DNA from 2 places in the Paenibacillus sp. LjRoot153 genome. Region 1 is predicted to be linked to the other one. Evidence: riboswitches for the same ligand, from Rfam matches in the RefSeq annotation. Region 1 holds a riboswitch; the other holds the start of a gene.
The links. Region 1 has a riboswitch for ZMP and ZTP ahead of ACSQ8P_RS19625 (bifunctional 5,10-methylenetetrahydrofolate dehydrogenase/5,10-methenyltetrahydrofolate cyclohydrolase). Riboswitches for the same ligand answer to the same signal wherever they lie in the genome.

Region 2: another riboswitch for ZMP and ZTP. It lies ahead of rpiB (ribose 5-phosphate isomerase B); the one in region 1 lies ahead of ACSQ8P_RS19625 (bifunctional 5,10-methylenetetrahydrofolate dehydrogenase/5,10-methenyltetrahydrofolate cyclohydrolase).

Annotation. Positions count from the first base shown of each region.
Region 1 covers NZ_CAXUQH020000001.1:4,579,222-4,586,894, reverse strand. The annotation lists gene ACSQ8P_RS19645 (hypothetical protein) at 1-3, shown strand, start outside; gene ACSQ8P_RS19640 (hypothetical protein) at 131-547, shown strand; gene ACSQ8P_RS19635 (RidA family protein) at 587-1,045, shown strand; gene ACSQ8P_RS19630 (hypothetical protein) at 1,225-2,856, shown strand; ZMP/ZTP riboswitch at 2,916-2,993, shown strand; gene ACSQ8P_RS19625 (bifunctional 5,10-methylenetetrahydrofolate dehydrogenase/5,10-methenyltetrahydrofolate cyclohydrolase) at 3,050-3,892, shown strand; gene ACSQ8P_RS19620 (DUF6886 family protein) at 3,917-4,441, shown strand; gene ACSQ8P_RS19615 (PhzF family phenazine biosynthesis protein) at 4,489-5,274, shown strand; gene ACSQ8P_RS19610 (macrolide family glycosyltransferase) at 5,292-6,497, shown strand; gene ACSQ8P_RS19605 (hypothetical protein) at 6,807-6,983, shown strand; gene ACSQ8P_RS19600 (leucine-rich repeat domain-containing protein) at 7,049-7,673, shown strand, end outside.
Region 2 covers NZ_CAXUQH020000001.1:30,812-38,484, reverse strand. The annotation lists gene upp (uracil phosphoribosyltransferase) at 1-91, opposite strand, end outside; gene glyA (serine hydroxymethyltransferase) at 913-2,163, opposite strand; gene ACSQ8P_RS00180 (TIGR01440 family protein) at 2,199-2,804, opposite strand; gene rpiB (ribose 5-phosphate isomerase B) at 2,820-3,278, opposite strand; ZMP/ZTP riboswitch at 3,383-3,463, opposite strand; gene ACSQ8P_RS00170 (low molecular weight protein arginine phosphatase) at 3,573-4,145, opposite strand; gene ACSQ8P_RS00165 (manganese efflux pump MntP) at 4,292-4,852, opposite strand; gene ACSQ8P_RS00160 (L-threonylcarbamoyladenylate synthase) at 4,918-5,985, opposite strand; gene spoIIR (stage II sporulation protein R) at 6,032-6,838, opposite strand; gene prmC (peptide chain release factor N(5)-glutamine methyltransferase) at 6,970-7,673, opposite strand, start outside.

The sequences.
Region 1 (7,673 bases):
TAATAGGAGGATGATTGCAACTTATTTGTATTGCCATCGTCTATTGAAGTAAGATGTTAAAAACTGGGTTATATGTAAACCTAGTTTGTTGTATAAAAACTACGAAAAATTCATTAGACGAGGCGATGCTATGAGATGGTTGATAATGCTAATCTTACTTAGTTGTGTTAGTTGTATGACTGGATGCTCTGCCTATGCTGTACATCATGATCTGAGTAACGAAGTGAGCATTCAGCAACAGGATGACTTGAAGCCAATCGTTAAGAAGCTGTTTGGTACTGAATTAGAAAAGGACGAGGCTGCTTCCGTCTCTGTAAGCAAACGAATTTTAAATTATAAGATTCATGATGAAATTCAGATTTTAAAAAATGAGCAGGATACCTACTATATTGTCACCTATGACATATTGCCGGCTTCCCTGGAATTCATTCTTGCTGGAGGCGGTGAAAGAGCCGAGGATGGATGGATCACAAACTGTGTGCGCTATGTTACACTTCAAGCAGTAAACGGTGAATATCAAATAAAAAGCATGAGCTCTGGGCCGTGAAGTGGTCAGAAGAATAGATGCATTTGGGAGGATATATCTATGACTGAACAAACCATTGCACAAAGATTAGAGGCATTAGGGATCCTACTACCTACGGCAAGTGAACCAGCGGCGAAATATACGAATTATGTGAAAGTGAACGGACTTTTGTATGTGTCAGGCAAGGGCCCGTCCGACAGTCCAAAAGGGAAATTGGGAAAGGAATACACAACGCAAGAGGGTTATCACTTTGCTAGATTAACTGGTATCGAGATTCTTGCTGTTCTGCAATCTGCATTAGGTTCTCTGGAGCATGTTAAACAAGTTGTCAAACTCCAAGGGTTCGTGAATGCTGTTCCTGAATTTGAGGAGCATCATTTGGTGCTAAATGGATGTTCGGATCTGATGTTGGATGTATTCGGCGAAAAGGGGAAGCACGCTAGATCGGTCTTCGGAGCTGTTTCAGTTAGAGATAACCTGCCGATTATCGTGGATTCTATTTTTGAAGTAGCGGATTGAGATCCGAGTTGGCCAATAATGAGCGGTCCATGATGAATAAAAATGATGGCATCGCTCTATTTTTTTTAGTGAAGCATAATGGAATCAATGATATCATTGTCATGAGTATTTATTGAACAATGGAAAATTAATATGTGCATCATTATCTATTTTTAAGTGAGTTTTGGAGGGATTAAGAAGTGAAGAAAGCAAGATGGAAGCTGCTTACGTATGTGCCTTTCCTAGCAATAATAGTCATTATCGCTTTAATTCAAACGTTCATGCTGGCGAATGAAAATGTGAAGCCATTTCCAGAACCATTTGGCCGAGCAACGGAATTACCACAGTTGGCTGCCTATGGTGAACCTGTGCAAATGATTGCCAATGGTAGTTTTACATATCGAGCAGGGAAAACACTTGAATTCGTCACGATTGATGAAGAGGGACGTCATCGTACTGAGAGCCGTCCTATACCAGATGCGGGCAGTTTCCATGCCTTTAAGATGTTGGATATGGATCATATTATATGGATCGGGGACAGCAATAAACTGTATGCGAGTGAGTGGAAGAGTGATTCATGGAGTTTGAAGAACGCACTCATTGCGAACGAGATAGGTCATGTGCAAACGGTCGTGGGGCCAAATGGGGAAAACGTTCTGCTAGCGTACAATGATTCATCGCTTTATGTCAGCGAATTTCATCCGAATGCTAACCTTACCTGGACTAAACTTGATATTGTGAATGTGAAGCAAATACAAGGTGTATGGGATACGTCTGCTGGCAGCATCTCGCTTGTTTATGCGGTCAGTAAAGATGGCAACGAATCCTTTCACTACGCGAAGCTTGGGAATACAACCTGGATTCCGCTTTCGCAGATGAAGCTTAAGGACTTAGATAATGCAACGAGCAGTTTGGATGAAATGACGCTAGCCGTAGATGGTTCTTCATTTATCACCGCGTACACAACGAGTTCACGCAAATCAGGTAAAAGCTCCTTACATAAGCTCACTTTCCCCGCGAATCAACCGGATAAGATACAAGATGAGGTCTTAAACCTTCCTGTCGCGAAGGGGATCGATTCCGATACGATTTTGCATCCTATGTTTATGAAGGCGTCTTCTGGCGAAGTAACTCTGGTGGTTTCATCGGTGTATGAGAAAAATAGGCGCCAATCGAGTCAAGAGGTGTACAAGATTGGCTTTAAGGATGGAAAAGTGGTGGATTCTTCGAGGATCAGCCAATTCGGTGGTTTTGCCGTATATCCGACTTTCGCCTCGTATAACGGGAGTTCAATTGCCATATGGCTGGATGCTGTGAATGCCGAGACGTTTCGCGTTTACTACGCCACAGATCAGCTTCCTTATCAGGAGCGAATGAACAGCCTTCGTGCAGAGGACTTGCAACAAGCAGCTGGGAATTTGCCGTTGTTCTGGGGGATTGGCGTTCTCACTGCCCTGATTAGCTTAAAATGGATTCTTTTGCCTGGCCTTTATTTAATCGTTATCAGTGTATTTTGGCAATATCACTATGACGAGCATGCCATGCGGCACTTTGGGATATCTATGGCGATGTATCTGATTGTCAAAGCATTGTTTATTGGCGATTACCGTAAACAGATTGCTCTGCAAGTGATGCCGGATTTCTTACAATCGGTTTGGGCTAGCTTGTTCTTACTACTTCTGTTTGCCCTTATATCTTATTTCATAACCCGCTTATGGAGAAAGGGTTTATCCGAACGAAATGTTGGACTTGAAATGTTCTACTTCGTAGTTCTTGATGTTTTCATGACGAATATGTGGTATTCATTCTTTATGTCTCCTGCTACCTTATAATGATTTTCGTGCAAAGGAATTGAAATAAATGGTATTCATTGCTAAAATAGAAGGATGAATAAACGTTGTGTGACTGGCGGAGCATGGGGAACCATGAGGGAGCACATCGATAAAGGCCGTACGCCTGGGCAAGAGGTAAGGGGAAATCCCCTTACCTCTTTATGTTTGATCCTAACTTGAGAGGAATGATAAGATGACCGCGGAAACCGTAATCTTGGATGGTAATCGAGTGGCAACAGACATGAAAGAGGCCTTGAAACGTAGGGTTAATGAATTAGCATTAAAGGAGATCATTCCTTGTTTGGCAACGATATTAGTCGGTGGAGATCCTTCTTCAGCCACATATGTGAAAATGAAAGGGAATGCGTGCAAGCGATTGGGGATCCGTTCTATTCGTATAGAACTTCCTGAACAAACAACGACGGAAGAATTGGTTGCTGAGATTAATAAGCTGAATGCAGACCCTAGTGTACATGGGATATTGTTACAACACCCTGTGCCTCATCATATTGATGAAAGGACTGCATTTGAAGCGATTCGTATCGAGAAAGATGTGGATGGCGTAACTACGCTTGGATTTGCTCAAAATGCCTTCGGCTTAGCTGATTTCCCTTCCTGTACTCCTGCTGCGATTCTTGCTATTATGGACTATTATCAGATTTCAATAGAAGGCAAGCACGCTGTTGTCATTGGACGAAGTCCTATTCTCGGGAAGCCCGTTTCCATGATGTTACTCAATCGGAATGCGACCGTAACGATGTGCCATTCGAAGACTGCGAATTTAGAAGAGATGGTAAGGTTAGCGGATATTGTTGTAGCGGCAGTTGGTAAACCGAAATTTGTGCAGGGGGATTGGATTAAATCAGGAGCCGTCGTGTTGGATGCGGGGTATAACGAAGGCAACATAGGGGATGTTGATTATGAGGCCTGTAAGGATAAAGCATCAGCGATTACCCCTGTTCCTGCAGGTGTAGGGCCCGTCACGATAGCTACTTTGTTAAAGCACACTGTAGATGCAGCAGAAAAGTTAGCTTAGTTGAGGTCGAAAAGGGGGAGCGGGATGAAATTATTTCATGTTAGCGAAGAAAAAGATATTTCTATTTTCAATCCTAGACGACCTTCAAGGAAAGATCTGGACCCAAACAAAGGATTGGTGTGGGCGATTAATGAGAAATGTTTCCCCAATTTCCTAACGCCTCGGAATTGTCCGAGAGTTACTTTTCATGCCAATGCGGCAACCACGGAGGAAGATAAAAAGTACTATTTGTCTTCAAATTCAATGGATCACGTTGTGGCGATTGAGCATAAATGGTTTGAAATCATGAAGAATACAACGTTATATATCTATGAATTTAATATGTCAGATTTCTACCTGCATGATATTGGAGCGGGTTACTATGTGAGTGAGAAAGCACAAGTTCCCATCCATCAATTTGAAATAAACGATCTATTCGGTGAGCTTTTTAAAAGGAATATCGAAGTCAGGCTTCTTACAAATTTGTGGGATTTATCTGATAAAATTCAGCAATCGAGTTTTCAGTATTCCATGTGTCGGATGGGCTTTGCAGAACAGCGTTTAACATGAATGTAGATCAGATTTTAAAATTATAGAAGAAAATAGGAGGGATTATTTTGACTTTGATAATCTATGTAGTGGATGCATTCACGGATAAAGTATTCAATGGAAATCCTGCTGCTGTGTGTTTAACTGCAGAACCACTTGATGAAGAGTTGATGCAGCGAATTGCTTCAGAAATGAATCTTTCTGAAACAGCTTTTATGTTTCCTCAGCAAGGCGGGTATTCACTTAGATGGTTTACACCAAGTTCTGAGGTGGATTTGTGTGGACATGCGACATTGGCAAGCGCGCACATGTTGTGGGAAACAGGGATGTTATTACAGAACCAACAAGCAAGTTTCTTTACCAAAAGTGGACTATTAACAGCAATAAAGCTTGATGCTTGGATTCAACTTAATTTTCCGGCAGAACCTGTGAACGAATGTGAATATCCTTCCGAATTAATTGGTGCACTAAATATTGATCCTTTATTTGTTGGACGAAATAGATTCGATTATTTCATTGAAGTTGAATCTGAAGACATCATTAAGAGACTAAGTCCTAATTTCTCTTTATTGCAGACTATTCCAACAAGGGGAATCAATGTGACAAGCCGCTCAAAAGACTTTGACTTTGTTTCGAGATGCTTTTTCCCAGCCGTAGGCGTGAATGAAGATCCCGTAACTGGCTCATCTCATTGTGGTCTTGCACCATATTGGGGTAAGAAATTAAATAAAACGGATATGTATGCGTATCAGGCATCCGCAAGAGGCGGTATTTTAAAAATAAGTTTGCATGAAAACAGAGTTTTAATGTCAGGACAAGCAGTAACGGTTATGAAGAGTGAGTTGTTCGTTTAGCATAAGGAGAGGTAGAAATGGCGCGCGTTTTATTTATGAATGGTGGATCTGAGGGACATATTAATCCCACTATTGGAGTCGTGCAAGAGCTGATTTCCCGTGGCGAAGAGGTTGTGTACTTTTGCATAGAAGCTTTCAGGGAACGTATCGAAAAGACGGGAGCTACAGTACGAACTTTTGACGACCAACAATTTATAAAAGCCTTTATCTCAGGTGGAAGAGACCATATGCTGGAGAGAATCAATGGTCTTCTACTAACCGCAGATATCGTTATCCCAAGCGTGCTTGAACAGATTAAAGAGGAACAATTTGATTATATCATCCATGATTCCATGTTTGGTTGTGGACGTTTACTTGCTCAGCTGCTTCAACTTCCTGCAATTAATTCTTGTACGTCTTTTGCGCAGTCAAAAGAATCCATTGATCGAGAGTTGGAACAATTTTCAATTGACGTTCCTACAGAAATTGTTAAACCTATCTATGATCAATTTCAAAACCTGACGATGATGGTGAAGGAAAAATATGATGTAGAGATTCATTCTCCATACGAAGTATGGTGTAATCCAGCACCGCTTACAATCGTCTATACCACAAGGGAGTTTCAACCGAATGGAGAATCATTCGACCAGACTTATAAATTCGTAGGGCCATCGATCTCAACACGATTAAGCCTAGAAAGCAACGAGTTTACAGCAATCCAGGAAAGAAAACATATTTACATTTCATTGGGGACCGTGTTTAACCGATCCATTAATTTCTATAAACTTTGTATGGAGGCATTGGGGAGCACAGAACAAGCCATTGTAATGTCAATTGGGAATAACGTCCACCTATCTGATTTAGGCGAAATTCCACCTAACTTTACCGTGAAACCCTATGTTCCACAAACAGAATTGCTGCCCTACACGAAATTATTTATAACACATGGTGGGATGAATAGTGTTCATGAAGCACTCTATTACGGGGTTCCGCTTATTGTAATCCCACAAAGCGCAGATCAGCCGATCATTGCTGAGCAAGTCGACAGTATCGGAGCAGGCATTACATTGCAAATGCAAAGTTTAACTCCTGCTCAACTACGGGAAGCCGTAGATCAGGTGTTAAGCGACACAGCTTTCTTTACTGCTGTTGCAAAAATAAGGGAATCTTTCCAAGAATCAGGCGGGTATTGTCAAGCTGTTGATGAGATTGTGGCATTTAAAAGGCAGTATGGGATTAAGTGAACGAAGACCCTCAACGCAAAGCTGGGGGTCTCTTTTTTAACACGTGAGAATTTATATGTTTGTGGTCTTGGGGTGAGCGATGCTTACCCTATTTAAATTGGCCTGATGAAGTTTGGTGAATAGATGGATTATCTACAGTTAAATCGAGTTTTTGAGGGAATTTTGCATAAATAGCTGTATGTTTTCCAGTTGATAGAATTTAATTAGAGTGCAAGCCCTCCAAAAGCCACCAACACCGTCCTTCCTAATTATGGTAAAATATGCGGAGTGGGTTTTAATTTTTTTGATGGAAGGTGTGTACAATTGAGCATGTCTGATGAATTAAGTAAAGAAATACTGGATGAGTTGAAGAGAATAAACGAAAAACTGGATCAATTACATACGTCAAAAGGGTTGTCGACGCCGATGAAGTTTGTTGCCATATTGTTGGGGTTCGTGGTAATTGGTCCTACGATTACAATCTTAATATCTCGGTTGTTTAATTAGTGACTAGTCACAATCATTGCTTGTAAAGACGTTATAACAAACGATTTAGAATGGAGATTCACATAATGAGAATGTATACAGATCCCAAAGGAGAAGCTTACGAGCAAGTCATTGATTTAGCGATACGAAACTCGGAATGTTTTGTACTTAGCGAAAGATTATGGCATCTTGCAGATGGGGAGGAGAAGCTATACACAAGCGCATTAGAAGCGTTGGAGCCTTACTTGGAGAAGACAATTATCATCCAAGGCGAGAATATCGAAGATGTTATCCAAATTAAAAAATCTTATCGCAGTCATGCTTTTTATACCGCAGGAACTTATTATTTATATAAATGTTGTGATGAAAGTGGGAAAATTCTGAAGCAGATGGCAAATCAGTTGTCGGATTGGATATTCCCTAAACTTCCGGAAGACTTGTGTTTCTTGAAAGAAGGTGGAGGAGATTTCCTTTACTCGATCGTACATGAACATGAGTATGGGATGGATGTAACGGAAGAAGAAGCCGTGGCACTGATGGATCAAATTACTGGACTTTTTCTAAAAGTAGAGGCTCATTCAGACTTTGATCGACTATTAGATGATGCCATTAAGCATAAAACAGATTGGCTTTATATTAGTCGTCATCAATTAAAAGAGTTGCCGGAGAGAATCCGGGAGCTTACAGAGCTGCGGGAACTGGTAATTTTTG
Region 2 (7,673 bases), 4.5 Mb from region 1:
CTCTGAAATCCTTCGTTGTCGTGTTCTCATCCCGAATATAAGTAAGCTTATGCTGGATAAGCGGATGATCGCAAATATGTACTTTACCCATATGTTCCTCCTAATTAAGCTTATAGGTCAGGCAAACCTCGTCCATTATATCATATGTTATCCAACTTATCTGCTGTAGAACCGAACAATATGCATGGTTTTCCTCCTGATATAAAATCATGACAAAAAACCCTCGTGAGCCGCACACTCCAGTTGGGCCTGACTGCTTCGGAAAGTGCCCAACGAATGATCGGCAAAGGCAACGCCTGCGTTAACCGCCCCGCCCTTCGGCGGATGACCCTCGGCCACACCTTTGTACATTATCAGGATACGGCCGTCTACGGTCTCGCACACCGTAGGGTTGCTCGTCATGAGACCATCCCACTCTCCTGGGGAGACATCGATCACGGGCGACGTCCCACGGGTCCATGGACCTGTAGGATGGTCAGCCACAGCCACGCCGATACGTTGAAGATTGCGGTACGCCCACCATGTTACCTCATCCACGGCACTTTCCAGATCGGAGATGTCCGGTCCATGCGTCCCCATGTAATACATGTTTAGATGTATAAACTACAGCTAATTTGCTCGATTCAGATGTGTTTTCGTGAATAAATGGAGAAAATCCAGTTAGATTGCGGGGCGGCAGGGATGGGGTATGGGACGGCGGTCGGGAAAGCTAGTTTAGGGGTAGGGATGGAGGTAGGCGTAAGGCAGCAACGGAAGCTAGCTTGAGGGGACGGACTAAGGAAGGTAGAGGTAGAGATAGCGAGGCGGCAGGAGCTAGTTTAGGGGTTGGGTGGAAGGTTGAAGTAGCCTATGGGGTTGGACGGAAATAAAAAAAAGACCAGCTCCTATGAGCTGGCCCTATAAAAGTAGCTATTAGTAAGTCAAACCTGGATAAAGTGGGAATTGTGCCGTTAGATCGGATACCATGCCACGAGCTTTCTCCAGCGTAGCTTCGTCTTTCGGATTTTTCAAAGTAAGACCGATAACTTTCGCGATTGTTTTCATCGCTTCTTCGTCCATACCACGGGAAGTAACAGCCGGTGTACCCAAACGGATACCGCTTGTTACGAACGGGCTAGTTGGATCGAAAGGAATTGCGTTTTTGTTCGCTGTAATACCGATCTCATCCAAAACGTGCTCTGCGTCTTTACCGGAAATGTTCAGGTTACGCAAGTCAACCAACATCAAGTGATTGTCCGTACCGCCGGAAACAAGGTTGATACCTTCAGCTGTAAGAGCAGTCGCCAATGCTTGAGCATTGTTGATGACGTTTTGACCGTACACTTTGAAATCTGGTTGAAGAGCTTCACCAAAGGAAACAGCTTTCGCTGCGATCGTGTGCATCAAAGGTCCACCTTGGGAACCAGGGAATACGGCTTTATCAATCGCTGCAGCCCAAGCTTTCTTCGTAAGAATCATACCGCCGCGAGGACCACGAAGCGTTTTGTGTGTTGTAGTTGTTACGAAATGTGCGTGTGGCACTGGGTTCGGGTGCAAGCCAGCTGCAACTAATCCAGCGATATGCGCCATATCAACGAAGAACAATGCGCCTACATCGTTAGCGATCGAAGCCAATGCTTCGAAATCAATTGTACGCGGGTAAGCACTTGCGCCAGCAACTAACATGCGAGGCTTATGTTTGAAAGCTGCTTTGCGAACATCGTCATAGTCGATGCGGAAATCTTTTTCGCTTACGCCGTAAGCGACGAAGTTGTAAAGGATACCGGAAGCATTAACAGGGCTACCGTGTGTTAAGTGACCACCATGCGCAAGGTTCATACCCAGAACCGTGTCACCAGGGTTTAGCGCAGCCAAGTAAACTGCCATGTTCGCTTGCGCACCGGAATGCGGTTGAACGTTCGCGTGCTCAGCACCGAAAAGCTCTTTCGCGCGGTCACGAGCGATGTCTTCCACGATGTCTACGTACTCACAGCCACCATAGTATCTTTTGCCTGGGTAGCCTTCTGCATATTTGTTCGTAAGTACAGTACCCATAGCTTCAAGAACCGCTTGGCTCACGATGTTCTCGGAAGCAATTAGCTCAATTTTGTCGCGTTGACGGCCTAGCTCAAGGTTCATCGCTTCTACGATTTTCGGATCTTGCTTGCTCAAAAAGTTTGTCATATGGAATTCCTCCTAAAGATGATAGTTAAAATAAATTAGCAATCTGCATCAGGTGCAGCTTGTTGATAAAGTTGATCCGCCAAATCCGCGGAATATACAGCTCTTGTACCACCGATGAGCTTCGGCCTTGCGAAAGCCATCGTGACATAAGCCTGGCCAATATGGCGAACCGGCGGCCTTACAGGAACAGCAACTCTGCGCAGATGCATCCCAATCAGCGTTGAGCCAATATCAATGCCCGCATGCGCCTGAATCGTTTCGACAACGACCGGCTTCACGAAGTGCCTGTACGCATAGGAAGCCATCGAACCCCCGGCCTTCGGCACGGGAATCACAGAAACCGCCTCAAGCTGTGGAATTAACCCCAGCAGCTCTTCTTCTACGACCAGCGCACGATTCAAATGCTCGCAGCACTGATACGCGGCATGCAGCCCGAACTCGCTGCAAATACGCGCAACCGTCTCGAAAATCGGCTTTGCTGCACCCAACGTACCCGATGTTCCAATTCGATGTCCGAGAATTTCACTCGTGCTCGTACCGATCACCAAGATATGGCCGGGACGCAGGCTACCAACAGTAACCAGCTCACGCAGATTCGCTTCCAAAGCTTCTGCGATAGGATCATACATAGAATCTGTCATTGCGCAACCTCATTTCTAGGGGTGAACCGTGAAACGATCTTCGATGCTCTGCACTTTGTTGATTCGATTCTTATGGCGGACACCTTCCGAAAACTCAGTTTCCAACCAAATTTTGACGATTTCTTCTGCTACGCCAGGTCCAACAACTCGCTCACCCATTGCTAGCACATTCGTATCATTATGTTCACGGGTCGCCTTCGCGGAGAAAAGGTCATGCACAAGTGCACAGCGGATTCCCGGAACTTTATTGGCAGCAATGGACATCCCAATACCAGTTCCACAAAGTAGAATACCTTTATCTGCGTCTCCTGAAACGACTTTTTCGCAAACCTGAAGTGCATAATCCGGATAATCGACGGAGTCGCCGCAGCTGCATCCGAAATCGATCACTTGATGACCTAATGATTCAATAAAAGGAATGATAACATCTTTCAAACGATAGCCTGCATGATCTGCACCTAAAGCAATTTTCATGAATAAAACGCTCCTTTTTGACTGTTCGAATTCGACCATCCTATTATATCCCAAAGCTCACCAAAAACGAAAAAAAGAGCGCACACGCTAAAAAACGCGCGTTGCTCTTTTGCCCAGGCGACCGGCCGTATAGCTCAATGCTCCATTGTGGTTACTCCCACTCGTCGCCAGTTACATTGAGTCTTGCTTGTTACTTGTATTTTATCGCATTCCCAGCAATGTGTAAAGCTCTATTGACCTATCCTACCGAGGACCTTTATGGAAAAAGCAAACGTCATCTTTAACCTCGGAATGCTAGCGTAATTTTTTCACCAATTTATCCAAGCTCCGATTAATTTCCTCGGCTGTATAACGATAATCGGCTAGTGACCCGCCATAAGGATCTGAAATATCATAATCTGGAATCGCATTTTCCAGCGCATACATGCGGCTTTTTTCTTCCACAGATACCGTCTGAGATAGCGCTTGTTTGAGCTGGAGCTCTGTCGCAAGCTGCTCTCGCTCTTCTATAGCCTTCAGAATGCGAGCATCGTCCTCTACATACTCTTTGAGCGTATACGTCTTCTCGACCGCATGAGGAAAGCGCCCAATCACTTTACGTTTATGCCCCGTCGTCATCGTCAAAACCAGATCAGCCCAATCGACATCCGCAGTGCTAATCGCTAGCGAACTGATAGATTCCTTGAAACCCGCTTCATGAAGAAGTGACTGGCTGTTTCTCGATATCGGACCACCCGTCATCGCAGATACACCTGCCGAACGAACCTCCGCCGCAAGCCCCTCTTGATGCACCCTCATACGCAGCAAACCTTCAGCTAACGGACTGCGGCACGTATTTCCTGTACAGACAAATAGAATTCGCAACATGAAATCCTCCCGAAATAAACGACTACACCCTCCTCTTAGGAGGATGCGTTTATATAGAAATTTAGCCAACATTTTGTGTGAAACCTATAAATTCTAAATTTTTGAAATAAACGACTATACCGCCGTCCGTAATTACCCGTATTGTATCATAGTAAAAACTTGATCCCAAACCCTAACAGGATAAGTCCACCGAATGCCTCACCATATTCCCCAATCCAACCGCTAACTCGTCTGCCAAGCAGCAAACCTGCTATCGAAAGCAAGCCGCCAAATAGACCAAAGATAAGTACTGTAAGCACAATGTCCGTGGCAAACATCCCGAGAGAAACACCCACAGAGAACGAATCTATACTAACACTGAGGGCAAAAATGATAAGCCCCCATAACGTTCGATGATCGAATGCCGTAGCCTCTTCCCCACGTATCGAGCTATATACCATATGTGCGCCAAGCAAAATAAGTAAACATCCCCCTGCCGCCGTTGCGACATTCCCCAGAAGGAGGGAGACATACTGCCCCATAAACATCCCCATCAATGGCATGAGCACGTGAAAGAGACCGATGACAATGCTGATTTTCAAAATATCCACCAGACGAATGCCCTTCATCCCAATGCCAATTCCCAACGAAAAAGCATCTAGGCCCAAAGCAATCGCCATTATTCCAATTGTCATGAGTTGCCCAACTTCTACCCCAGATGCGAGCATAGCACGATCCCCCTTGTCCACGATTCTTTCTCAAGATATGCGGACAAACTGGGAATCATGCTACTTTAGAGGCGGACCCGCTCATGACCCGCTGCTTTGAGCAGTCGATTCATAATGGCGCTACCAATCCCTGCATCTGGAACGCCCTCTGCGACAATATAGCTAATGCCTTTATGATCAAAATTCCGTAGAGCGGCATAAAGCTCCCGAGCTATCGTTTCTGGTTGTGCTAAGGAGCCGCATGCGACAACGAGATCCGCTCGGTATCCGCCTACTCTTTCTTTAAAAGTGAGAATCCCCGTCGACTCTCCCCGTGACTTCGCGGCATCGATATCGCGCTGAATCCATGCTGAGACTTCCAGATCGTCTTCTCCTTGAACGATGTGCATATAGCCCTTCGGTGCATAATGCGTGTACTTCATACCTGGCGCACGAGGAGTATCCGCAGCTTCTACCTCAGTTGGCTCAGCCAAATGAATAAGCAGGTCTGGCAAAACCGCCTGCAACTGCTCCGCAGTCACACCACCTGGTCGCAACACATATAACTCTTCGTCTATAAGTTGAATAACCGTTGATTCTACACCGACACCCGTTGCACCACCGTCTACAATTCCACCAATTTTGCCATCCAAATCATCGCGTACATGCGATGCCAGCGTCGGGCTCGGTCTACCCGAACTATTCGCACTTGGTGCTGCTATCGGAAGCTCCGCTACTCGCAGCAGCTGTAGAGCCACCGGATGATCAGGTATACGGATACCGACGGTTTGCAGTCCTGCTGTAACCAACGGCGAAAGGCTACCTGCAAGTACAGGTAGCACAATGGTTAAAGGTCCGGGCCAGAAAGCCTTCATAAGCACCTGATGATGAGCTGTGAGACTATCTGGCTGAACAAGGCCTGAGAGCTGCGTCGCGTCAGCTATATGCACAATCAGAGGATTATCGGAGGGCCTCCCCTTCGCGGCGAAAATCTGTTTTACCGCTGCCGTATTCGTCGCATCCGCACCAAGTCCATACACCGTTTCAGTCGGAAAAGCAACTGTATCCCCTTGCTGCAGAAGGTTCGCTGCCTCTGTTATATACTGCGCTGTCGCGCTCTGTTCCCCTTGATCCACGTTCCAGTAGGTTGTCACAATCACTCTCATCCTTACTTATATGAAATAAATGTATGTATAGCGGTTAGCTAAACCACGAAAATATCGCCTTAAACATTTCCCAAATGAAGAACTTTACTTTCGGTTGAGCTGGCTCTTCGGATGTGGAAACCGAAGCTGCTACAACTTCAACTTTAGCGTCTTTCTTGGCAACTTTCTCCGTGGAAGCTGCTTTATCCTTGCTAGCAACTTCGTCTTTCTTCTTGGCAGACGGTGTTTCACTAACATTAGCTTTAGCCTTATCTTCTTTAACCGGCTGCTTTTCCTTGCCATTCTCGTCCGTCGTTTTGGCCACCACAACTGCAGCCGAAGCAACCGCTTCACCTGATACCGAATCTACAAAGCATAACGGTGGAAATAAGACGCACCACCAATTTTGTCCTTCACCAGAACCAATTACAACACGCAAAGCTTCATAATCCCCAGCGGGGTAGACGTCATTTCCGTACATTTTGGTTGGAAAAGGGACAACACCTAGCTCCACTGTATGCGGATAGTTGTAGCCGCGGGATGCAATCATCTCGCCAACCAGTTGATCGAATTCAGGCAAATGCGCACTCACGACCGCTCTGGCCTCGTCCAAGGAATGTGGTCCAACAACCCACTCCGTCATACGGGCAATAATCGCATCGCGAATCTCGCGTTTCAAAGCTTGGTCCTGCGCAGAATCGGAATTTGCTAGAATACGCAAACGAATCGATTCTTCCGGTATCGTAGGCGAAATAACCGCCGCGTTCGTACGATTGGATTCCCAACACATAATCATAAGGATAAGTGCAAAAACAATGAATAATAGGCTATTAACTGAGTGGCGCTCCGTTCTCTTAACCATGGAGAGTAGCCCCTTTCCCGTCATCTACTAGCCAGTATGGACAATAGTGGGAGGGGCTAAACCTATGAATCTATGATTTTTTGCAAAATGATAGAGTTGGTAGAAAGATGCAGACGATCTCTGAGAATCGGCTACTCGGGAGAGCGGATCGCGACCACGTGGCGTTCGATTCCCTGGAGATCCTGCACGAAGCGGATCTCCGTCCATTCCGCGGCGGCACGCAACAACGCCGCAACCGCCTCCGCCTGCCCGATGCCCACCTCGAACCCGACCACAGTCGGGATTCGTGGTAGCCGGTGCAGCTGCGAGATCATGCGGCGGTACAGGTCGAGTCCCTCGACACCGCCGAATAGAGCAGTGTGCGGCTCGAATAGCCGCACCTCAGGCATTAGCGCCGGCAGGTCGCCATCCGGGATGTATGGTGGGTTCGACACCAATATATCCGGCGCGAGCCCGCGCTCAATATAAGGCTCGAGGAGGTCGCCCTCGAGCCACTCCACACGCTCAGCCACCCCGTGGCGCTGCGCATTCTTGCGGGCCATCTCCAGCGCTGCCGCGGAGATGTCGCTGGCCGCCACGCGCCATGTAGGGCGCGCGTGTGCGATCGTCACCGGGATGATACCACTCCCGGTGCCCACATCCGCAAGCAGCGGAGCGCCTTGCGGAAACAGACGCGAGCCCTCGTGGAGCAACGCCTCCACGAGCAGCTCGGTCTCCGGCCGCGGGATCAGCACGGCCGGCCCGACTTCAAACGGAAGGCCGAAGAAATCCTGCTCACCGGTGATGTACTGCACCGGTTCACCCACGGCCTTCCTTGCAACTAGCTGGTCCCAAG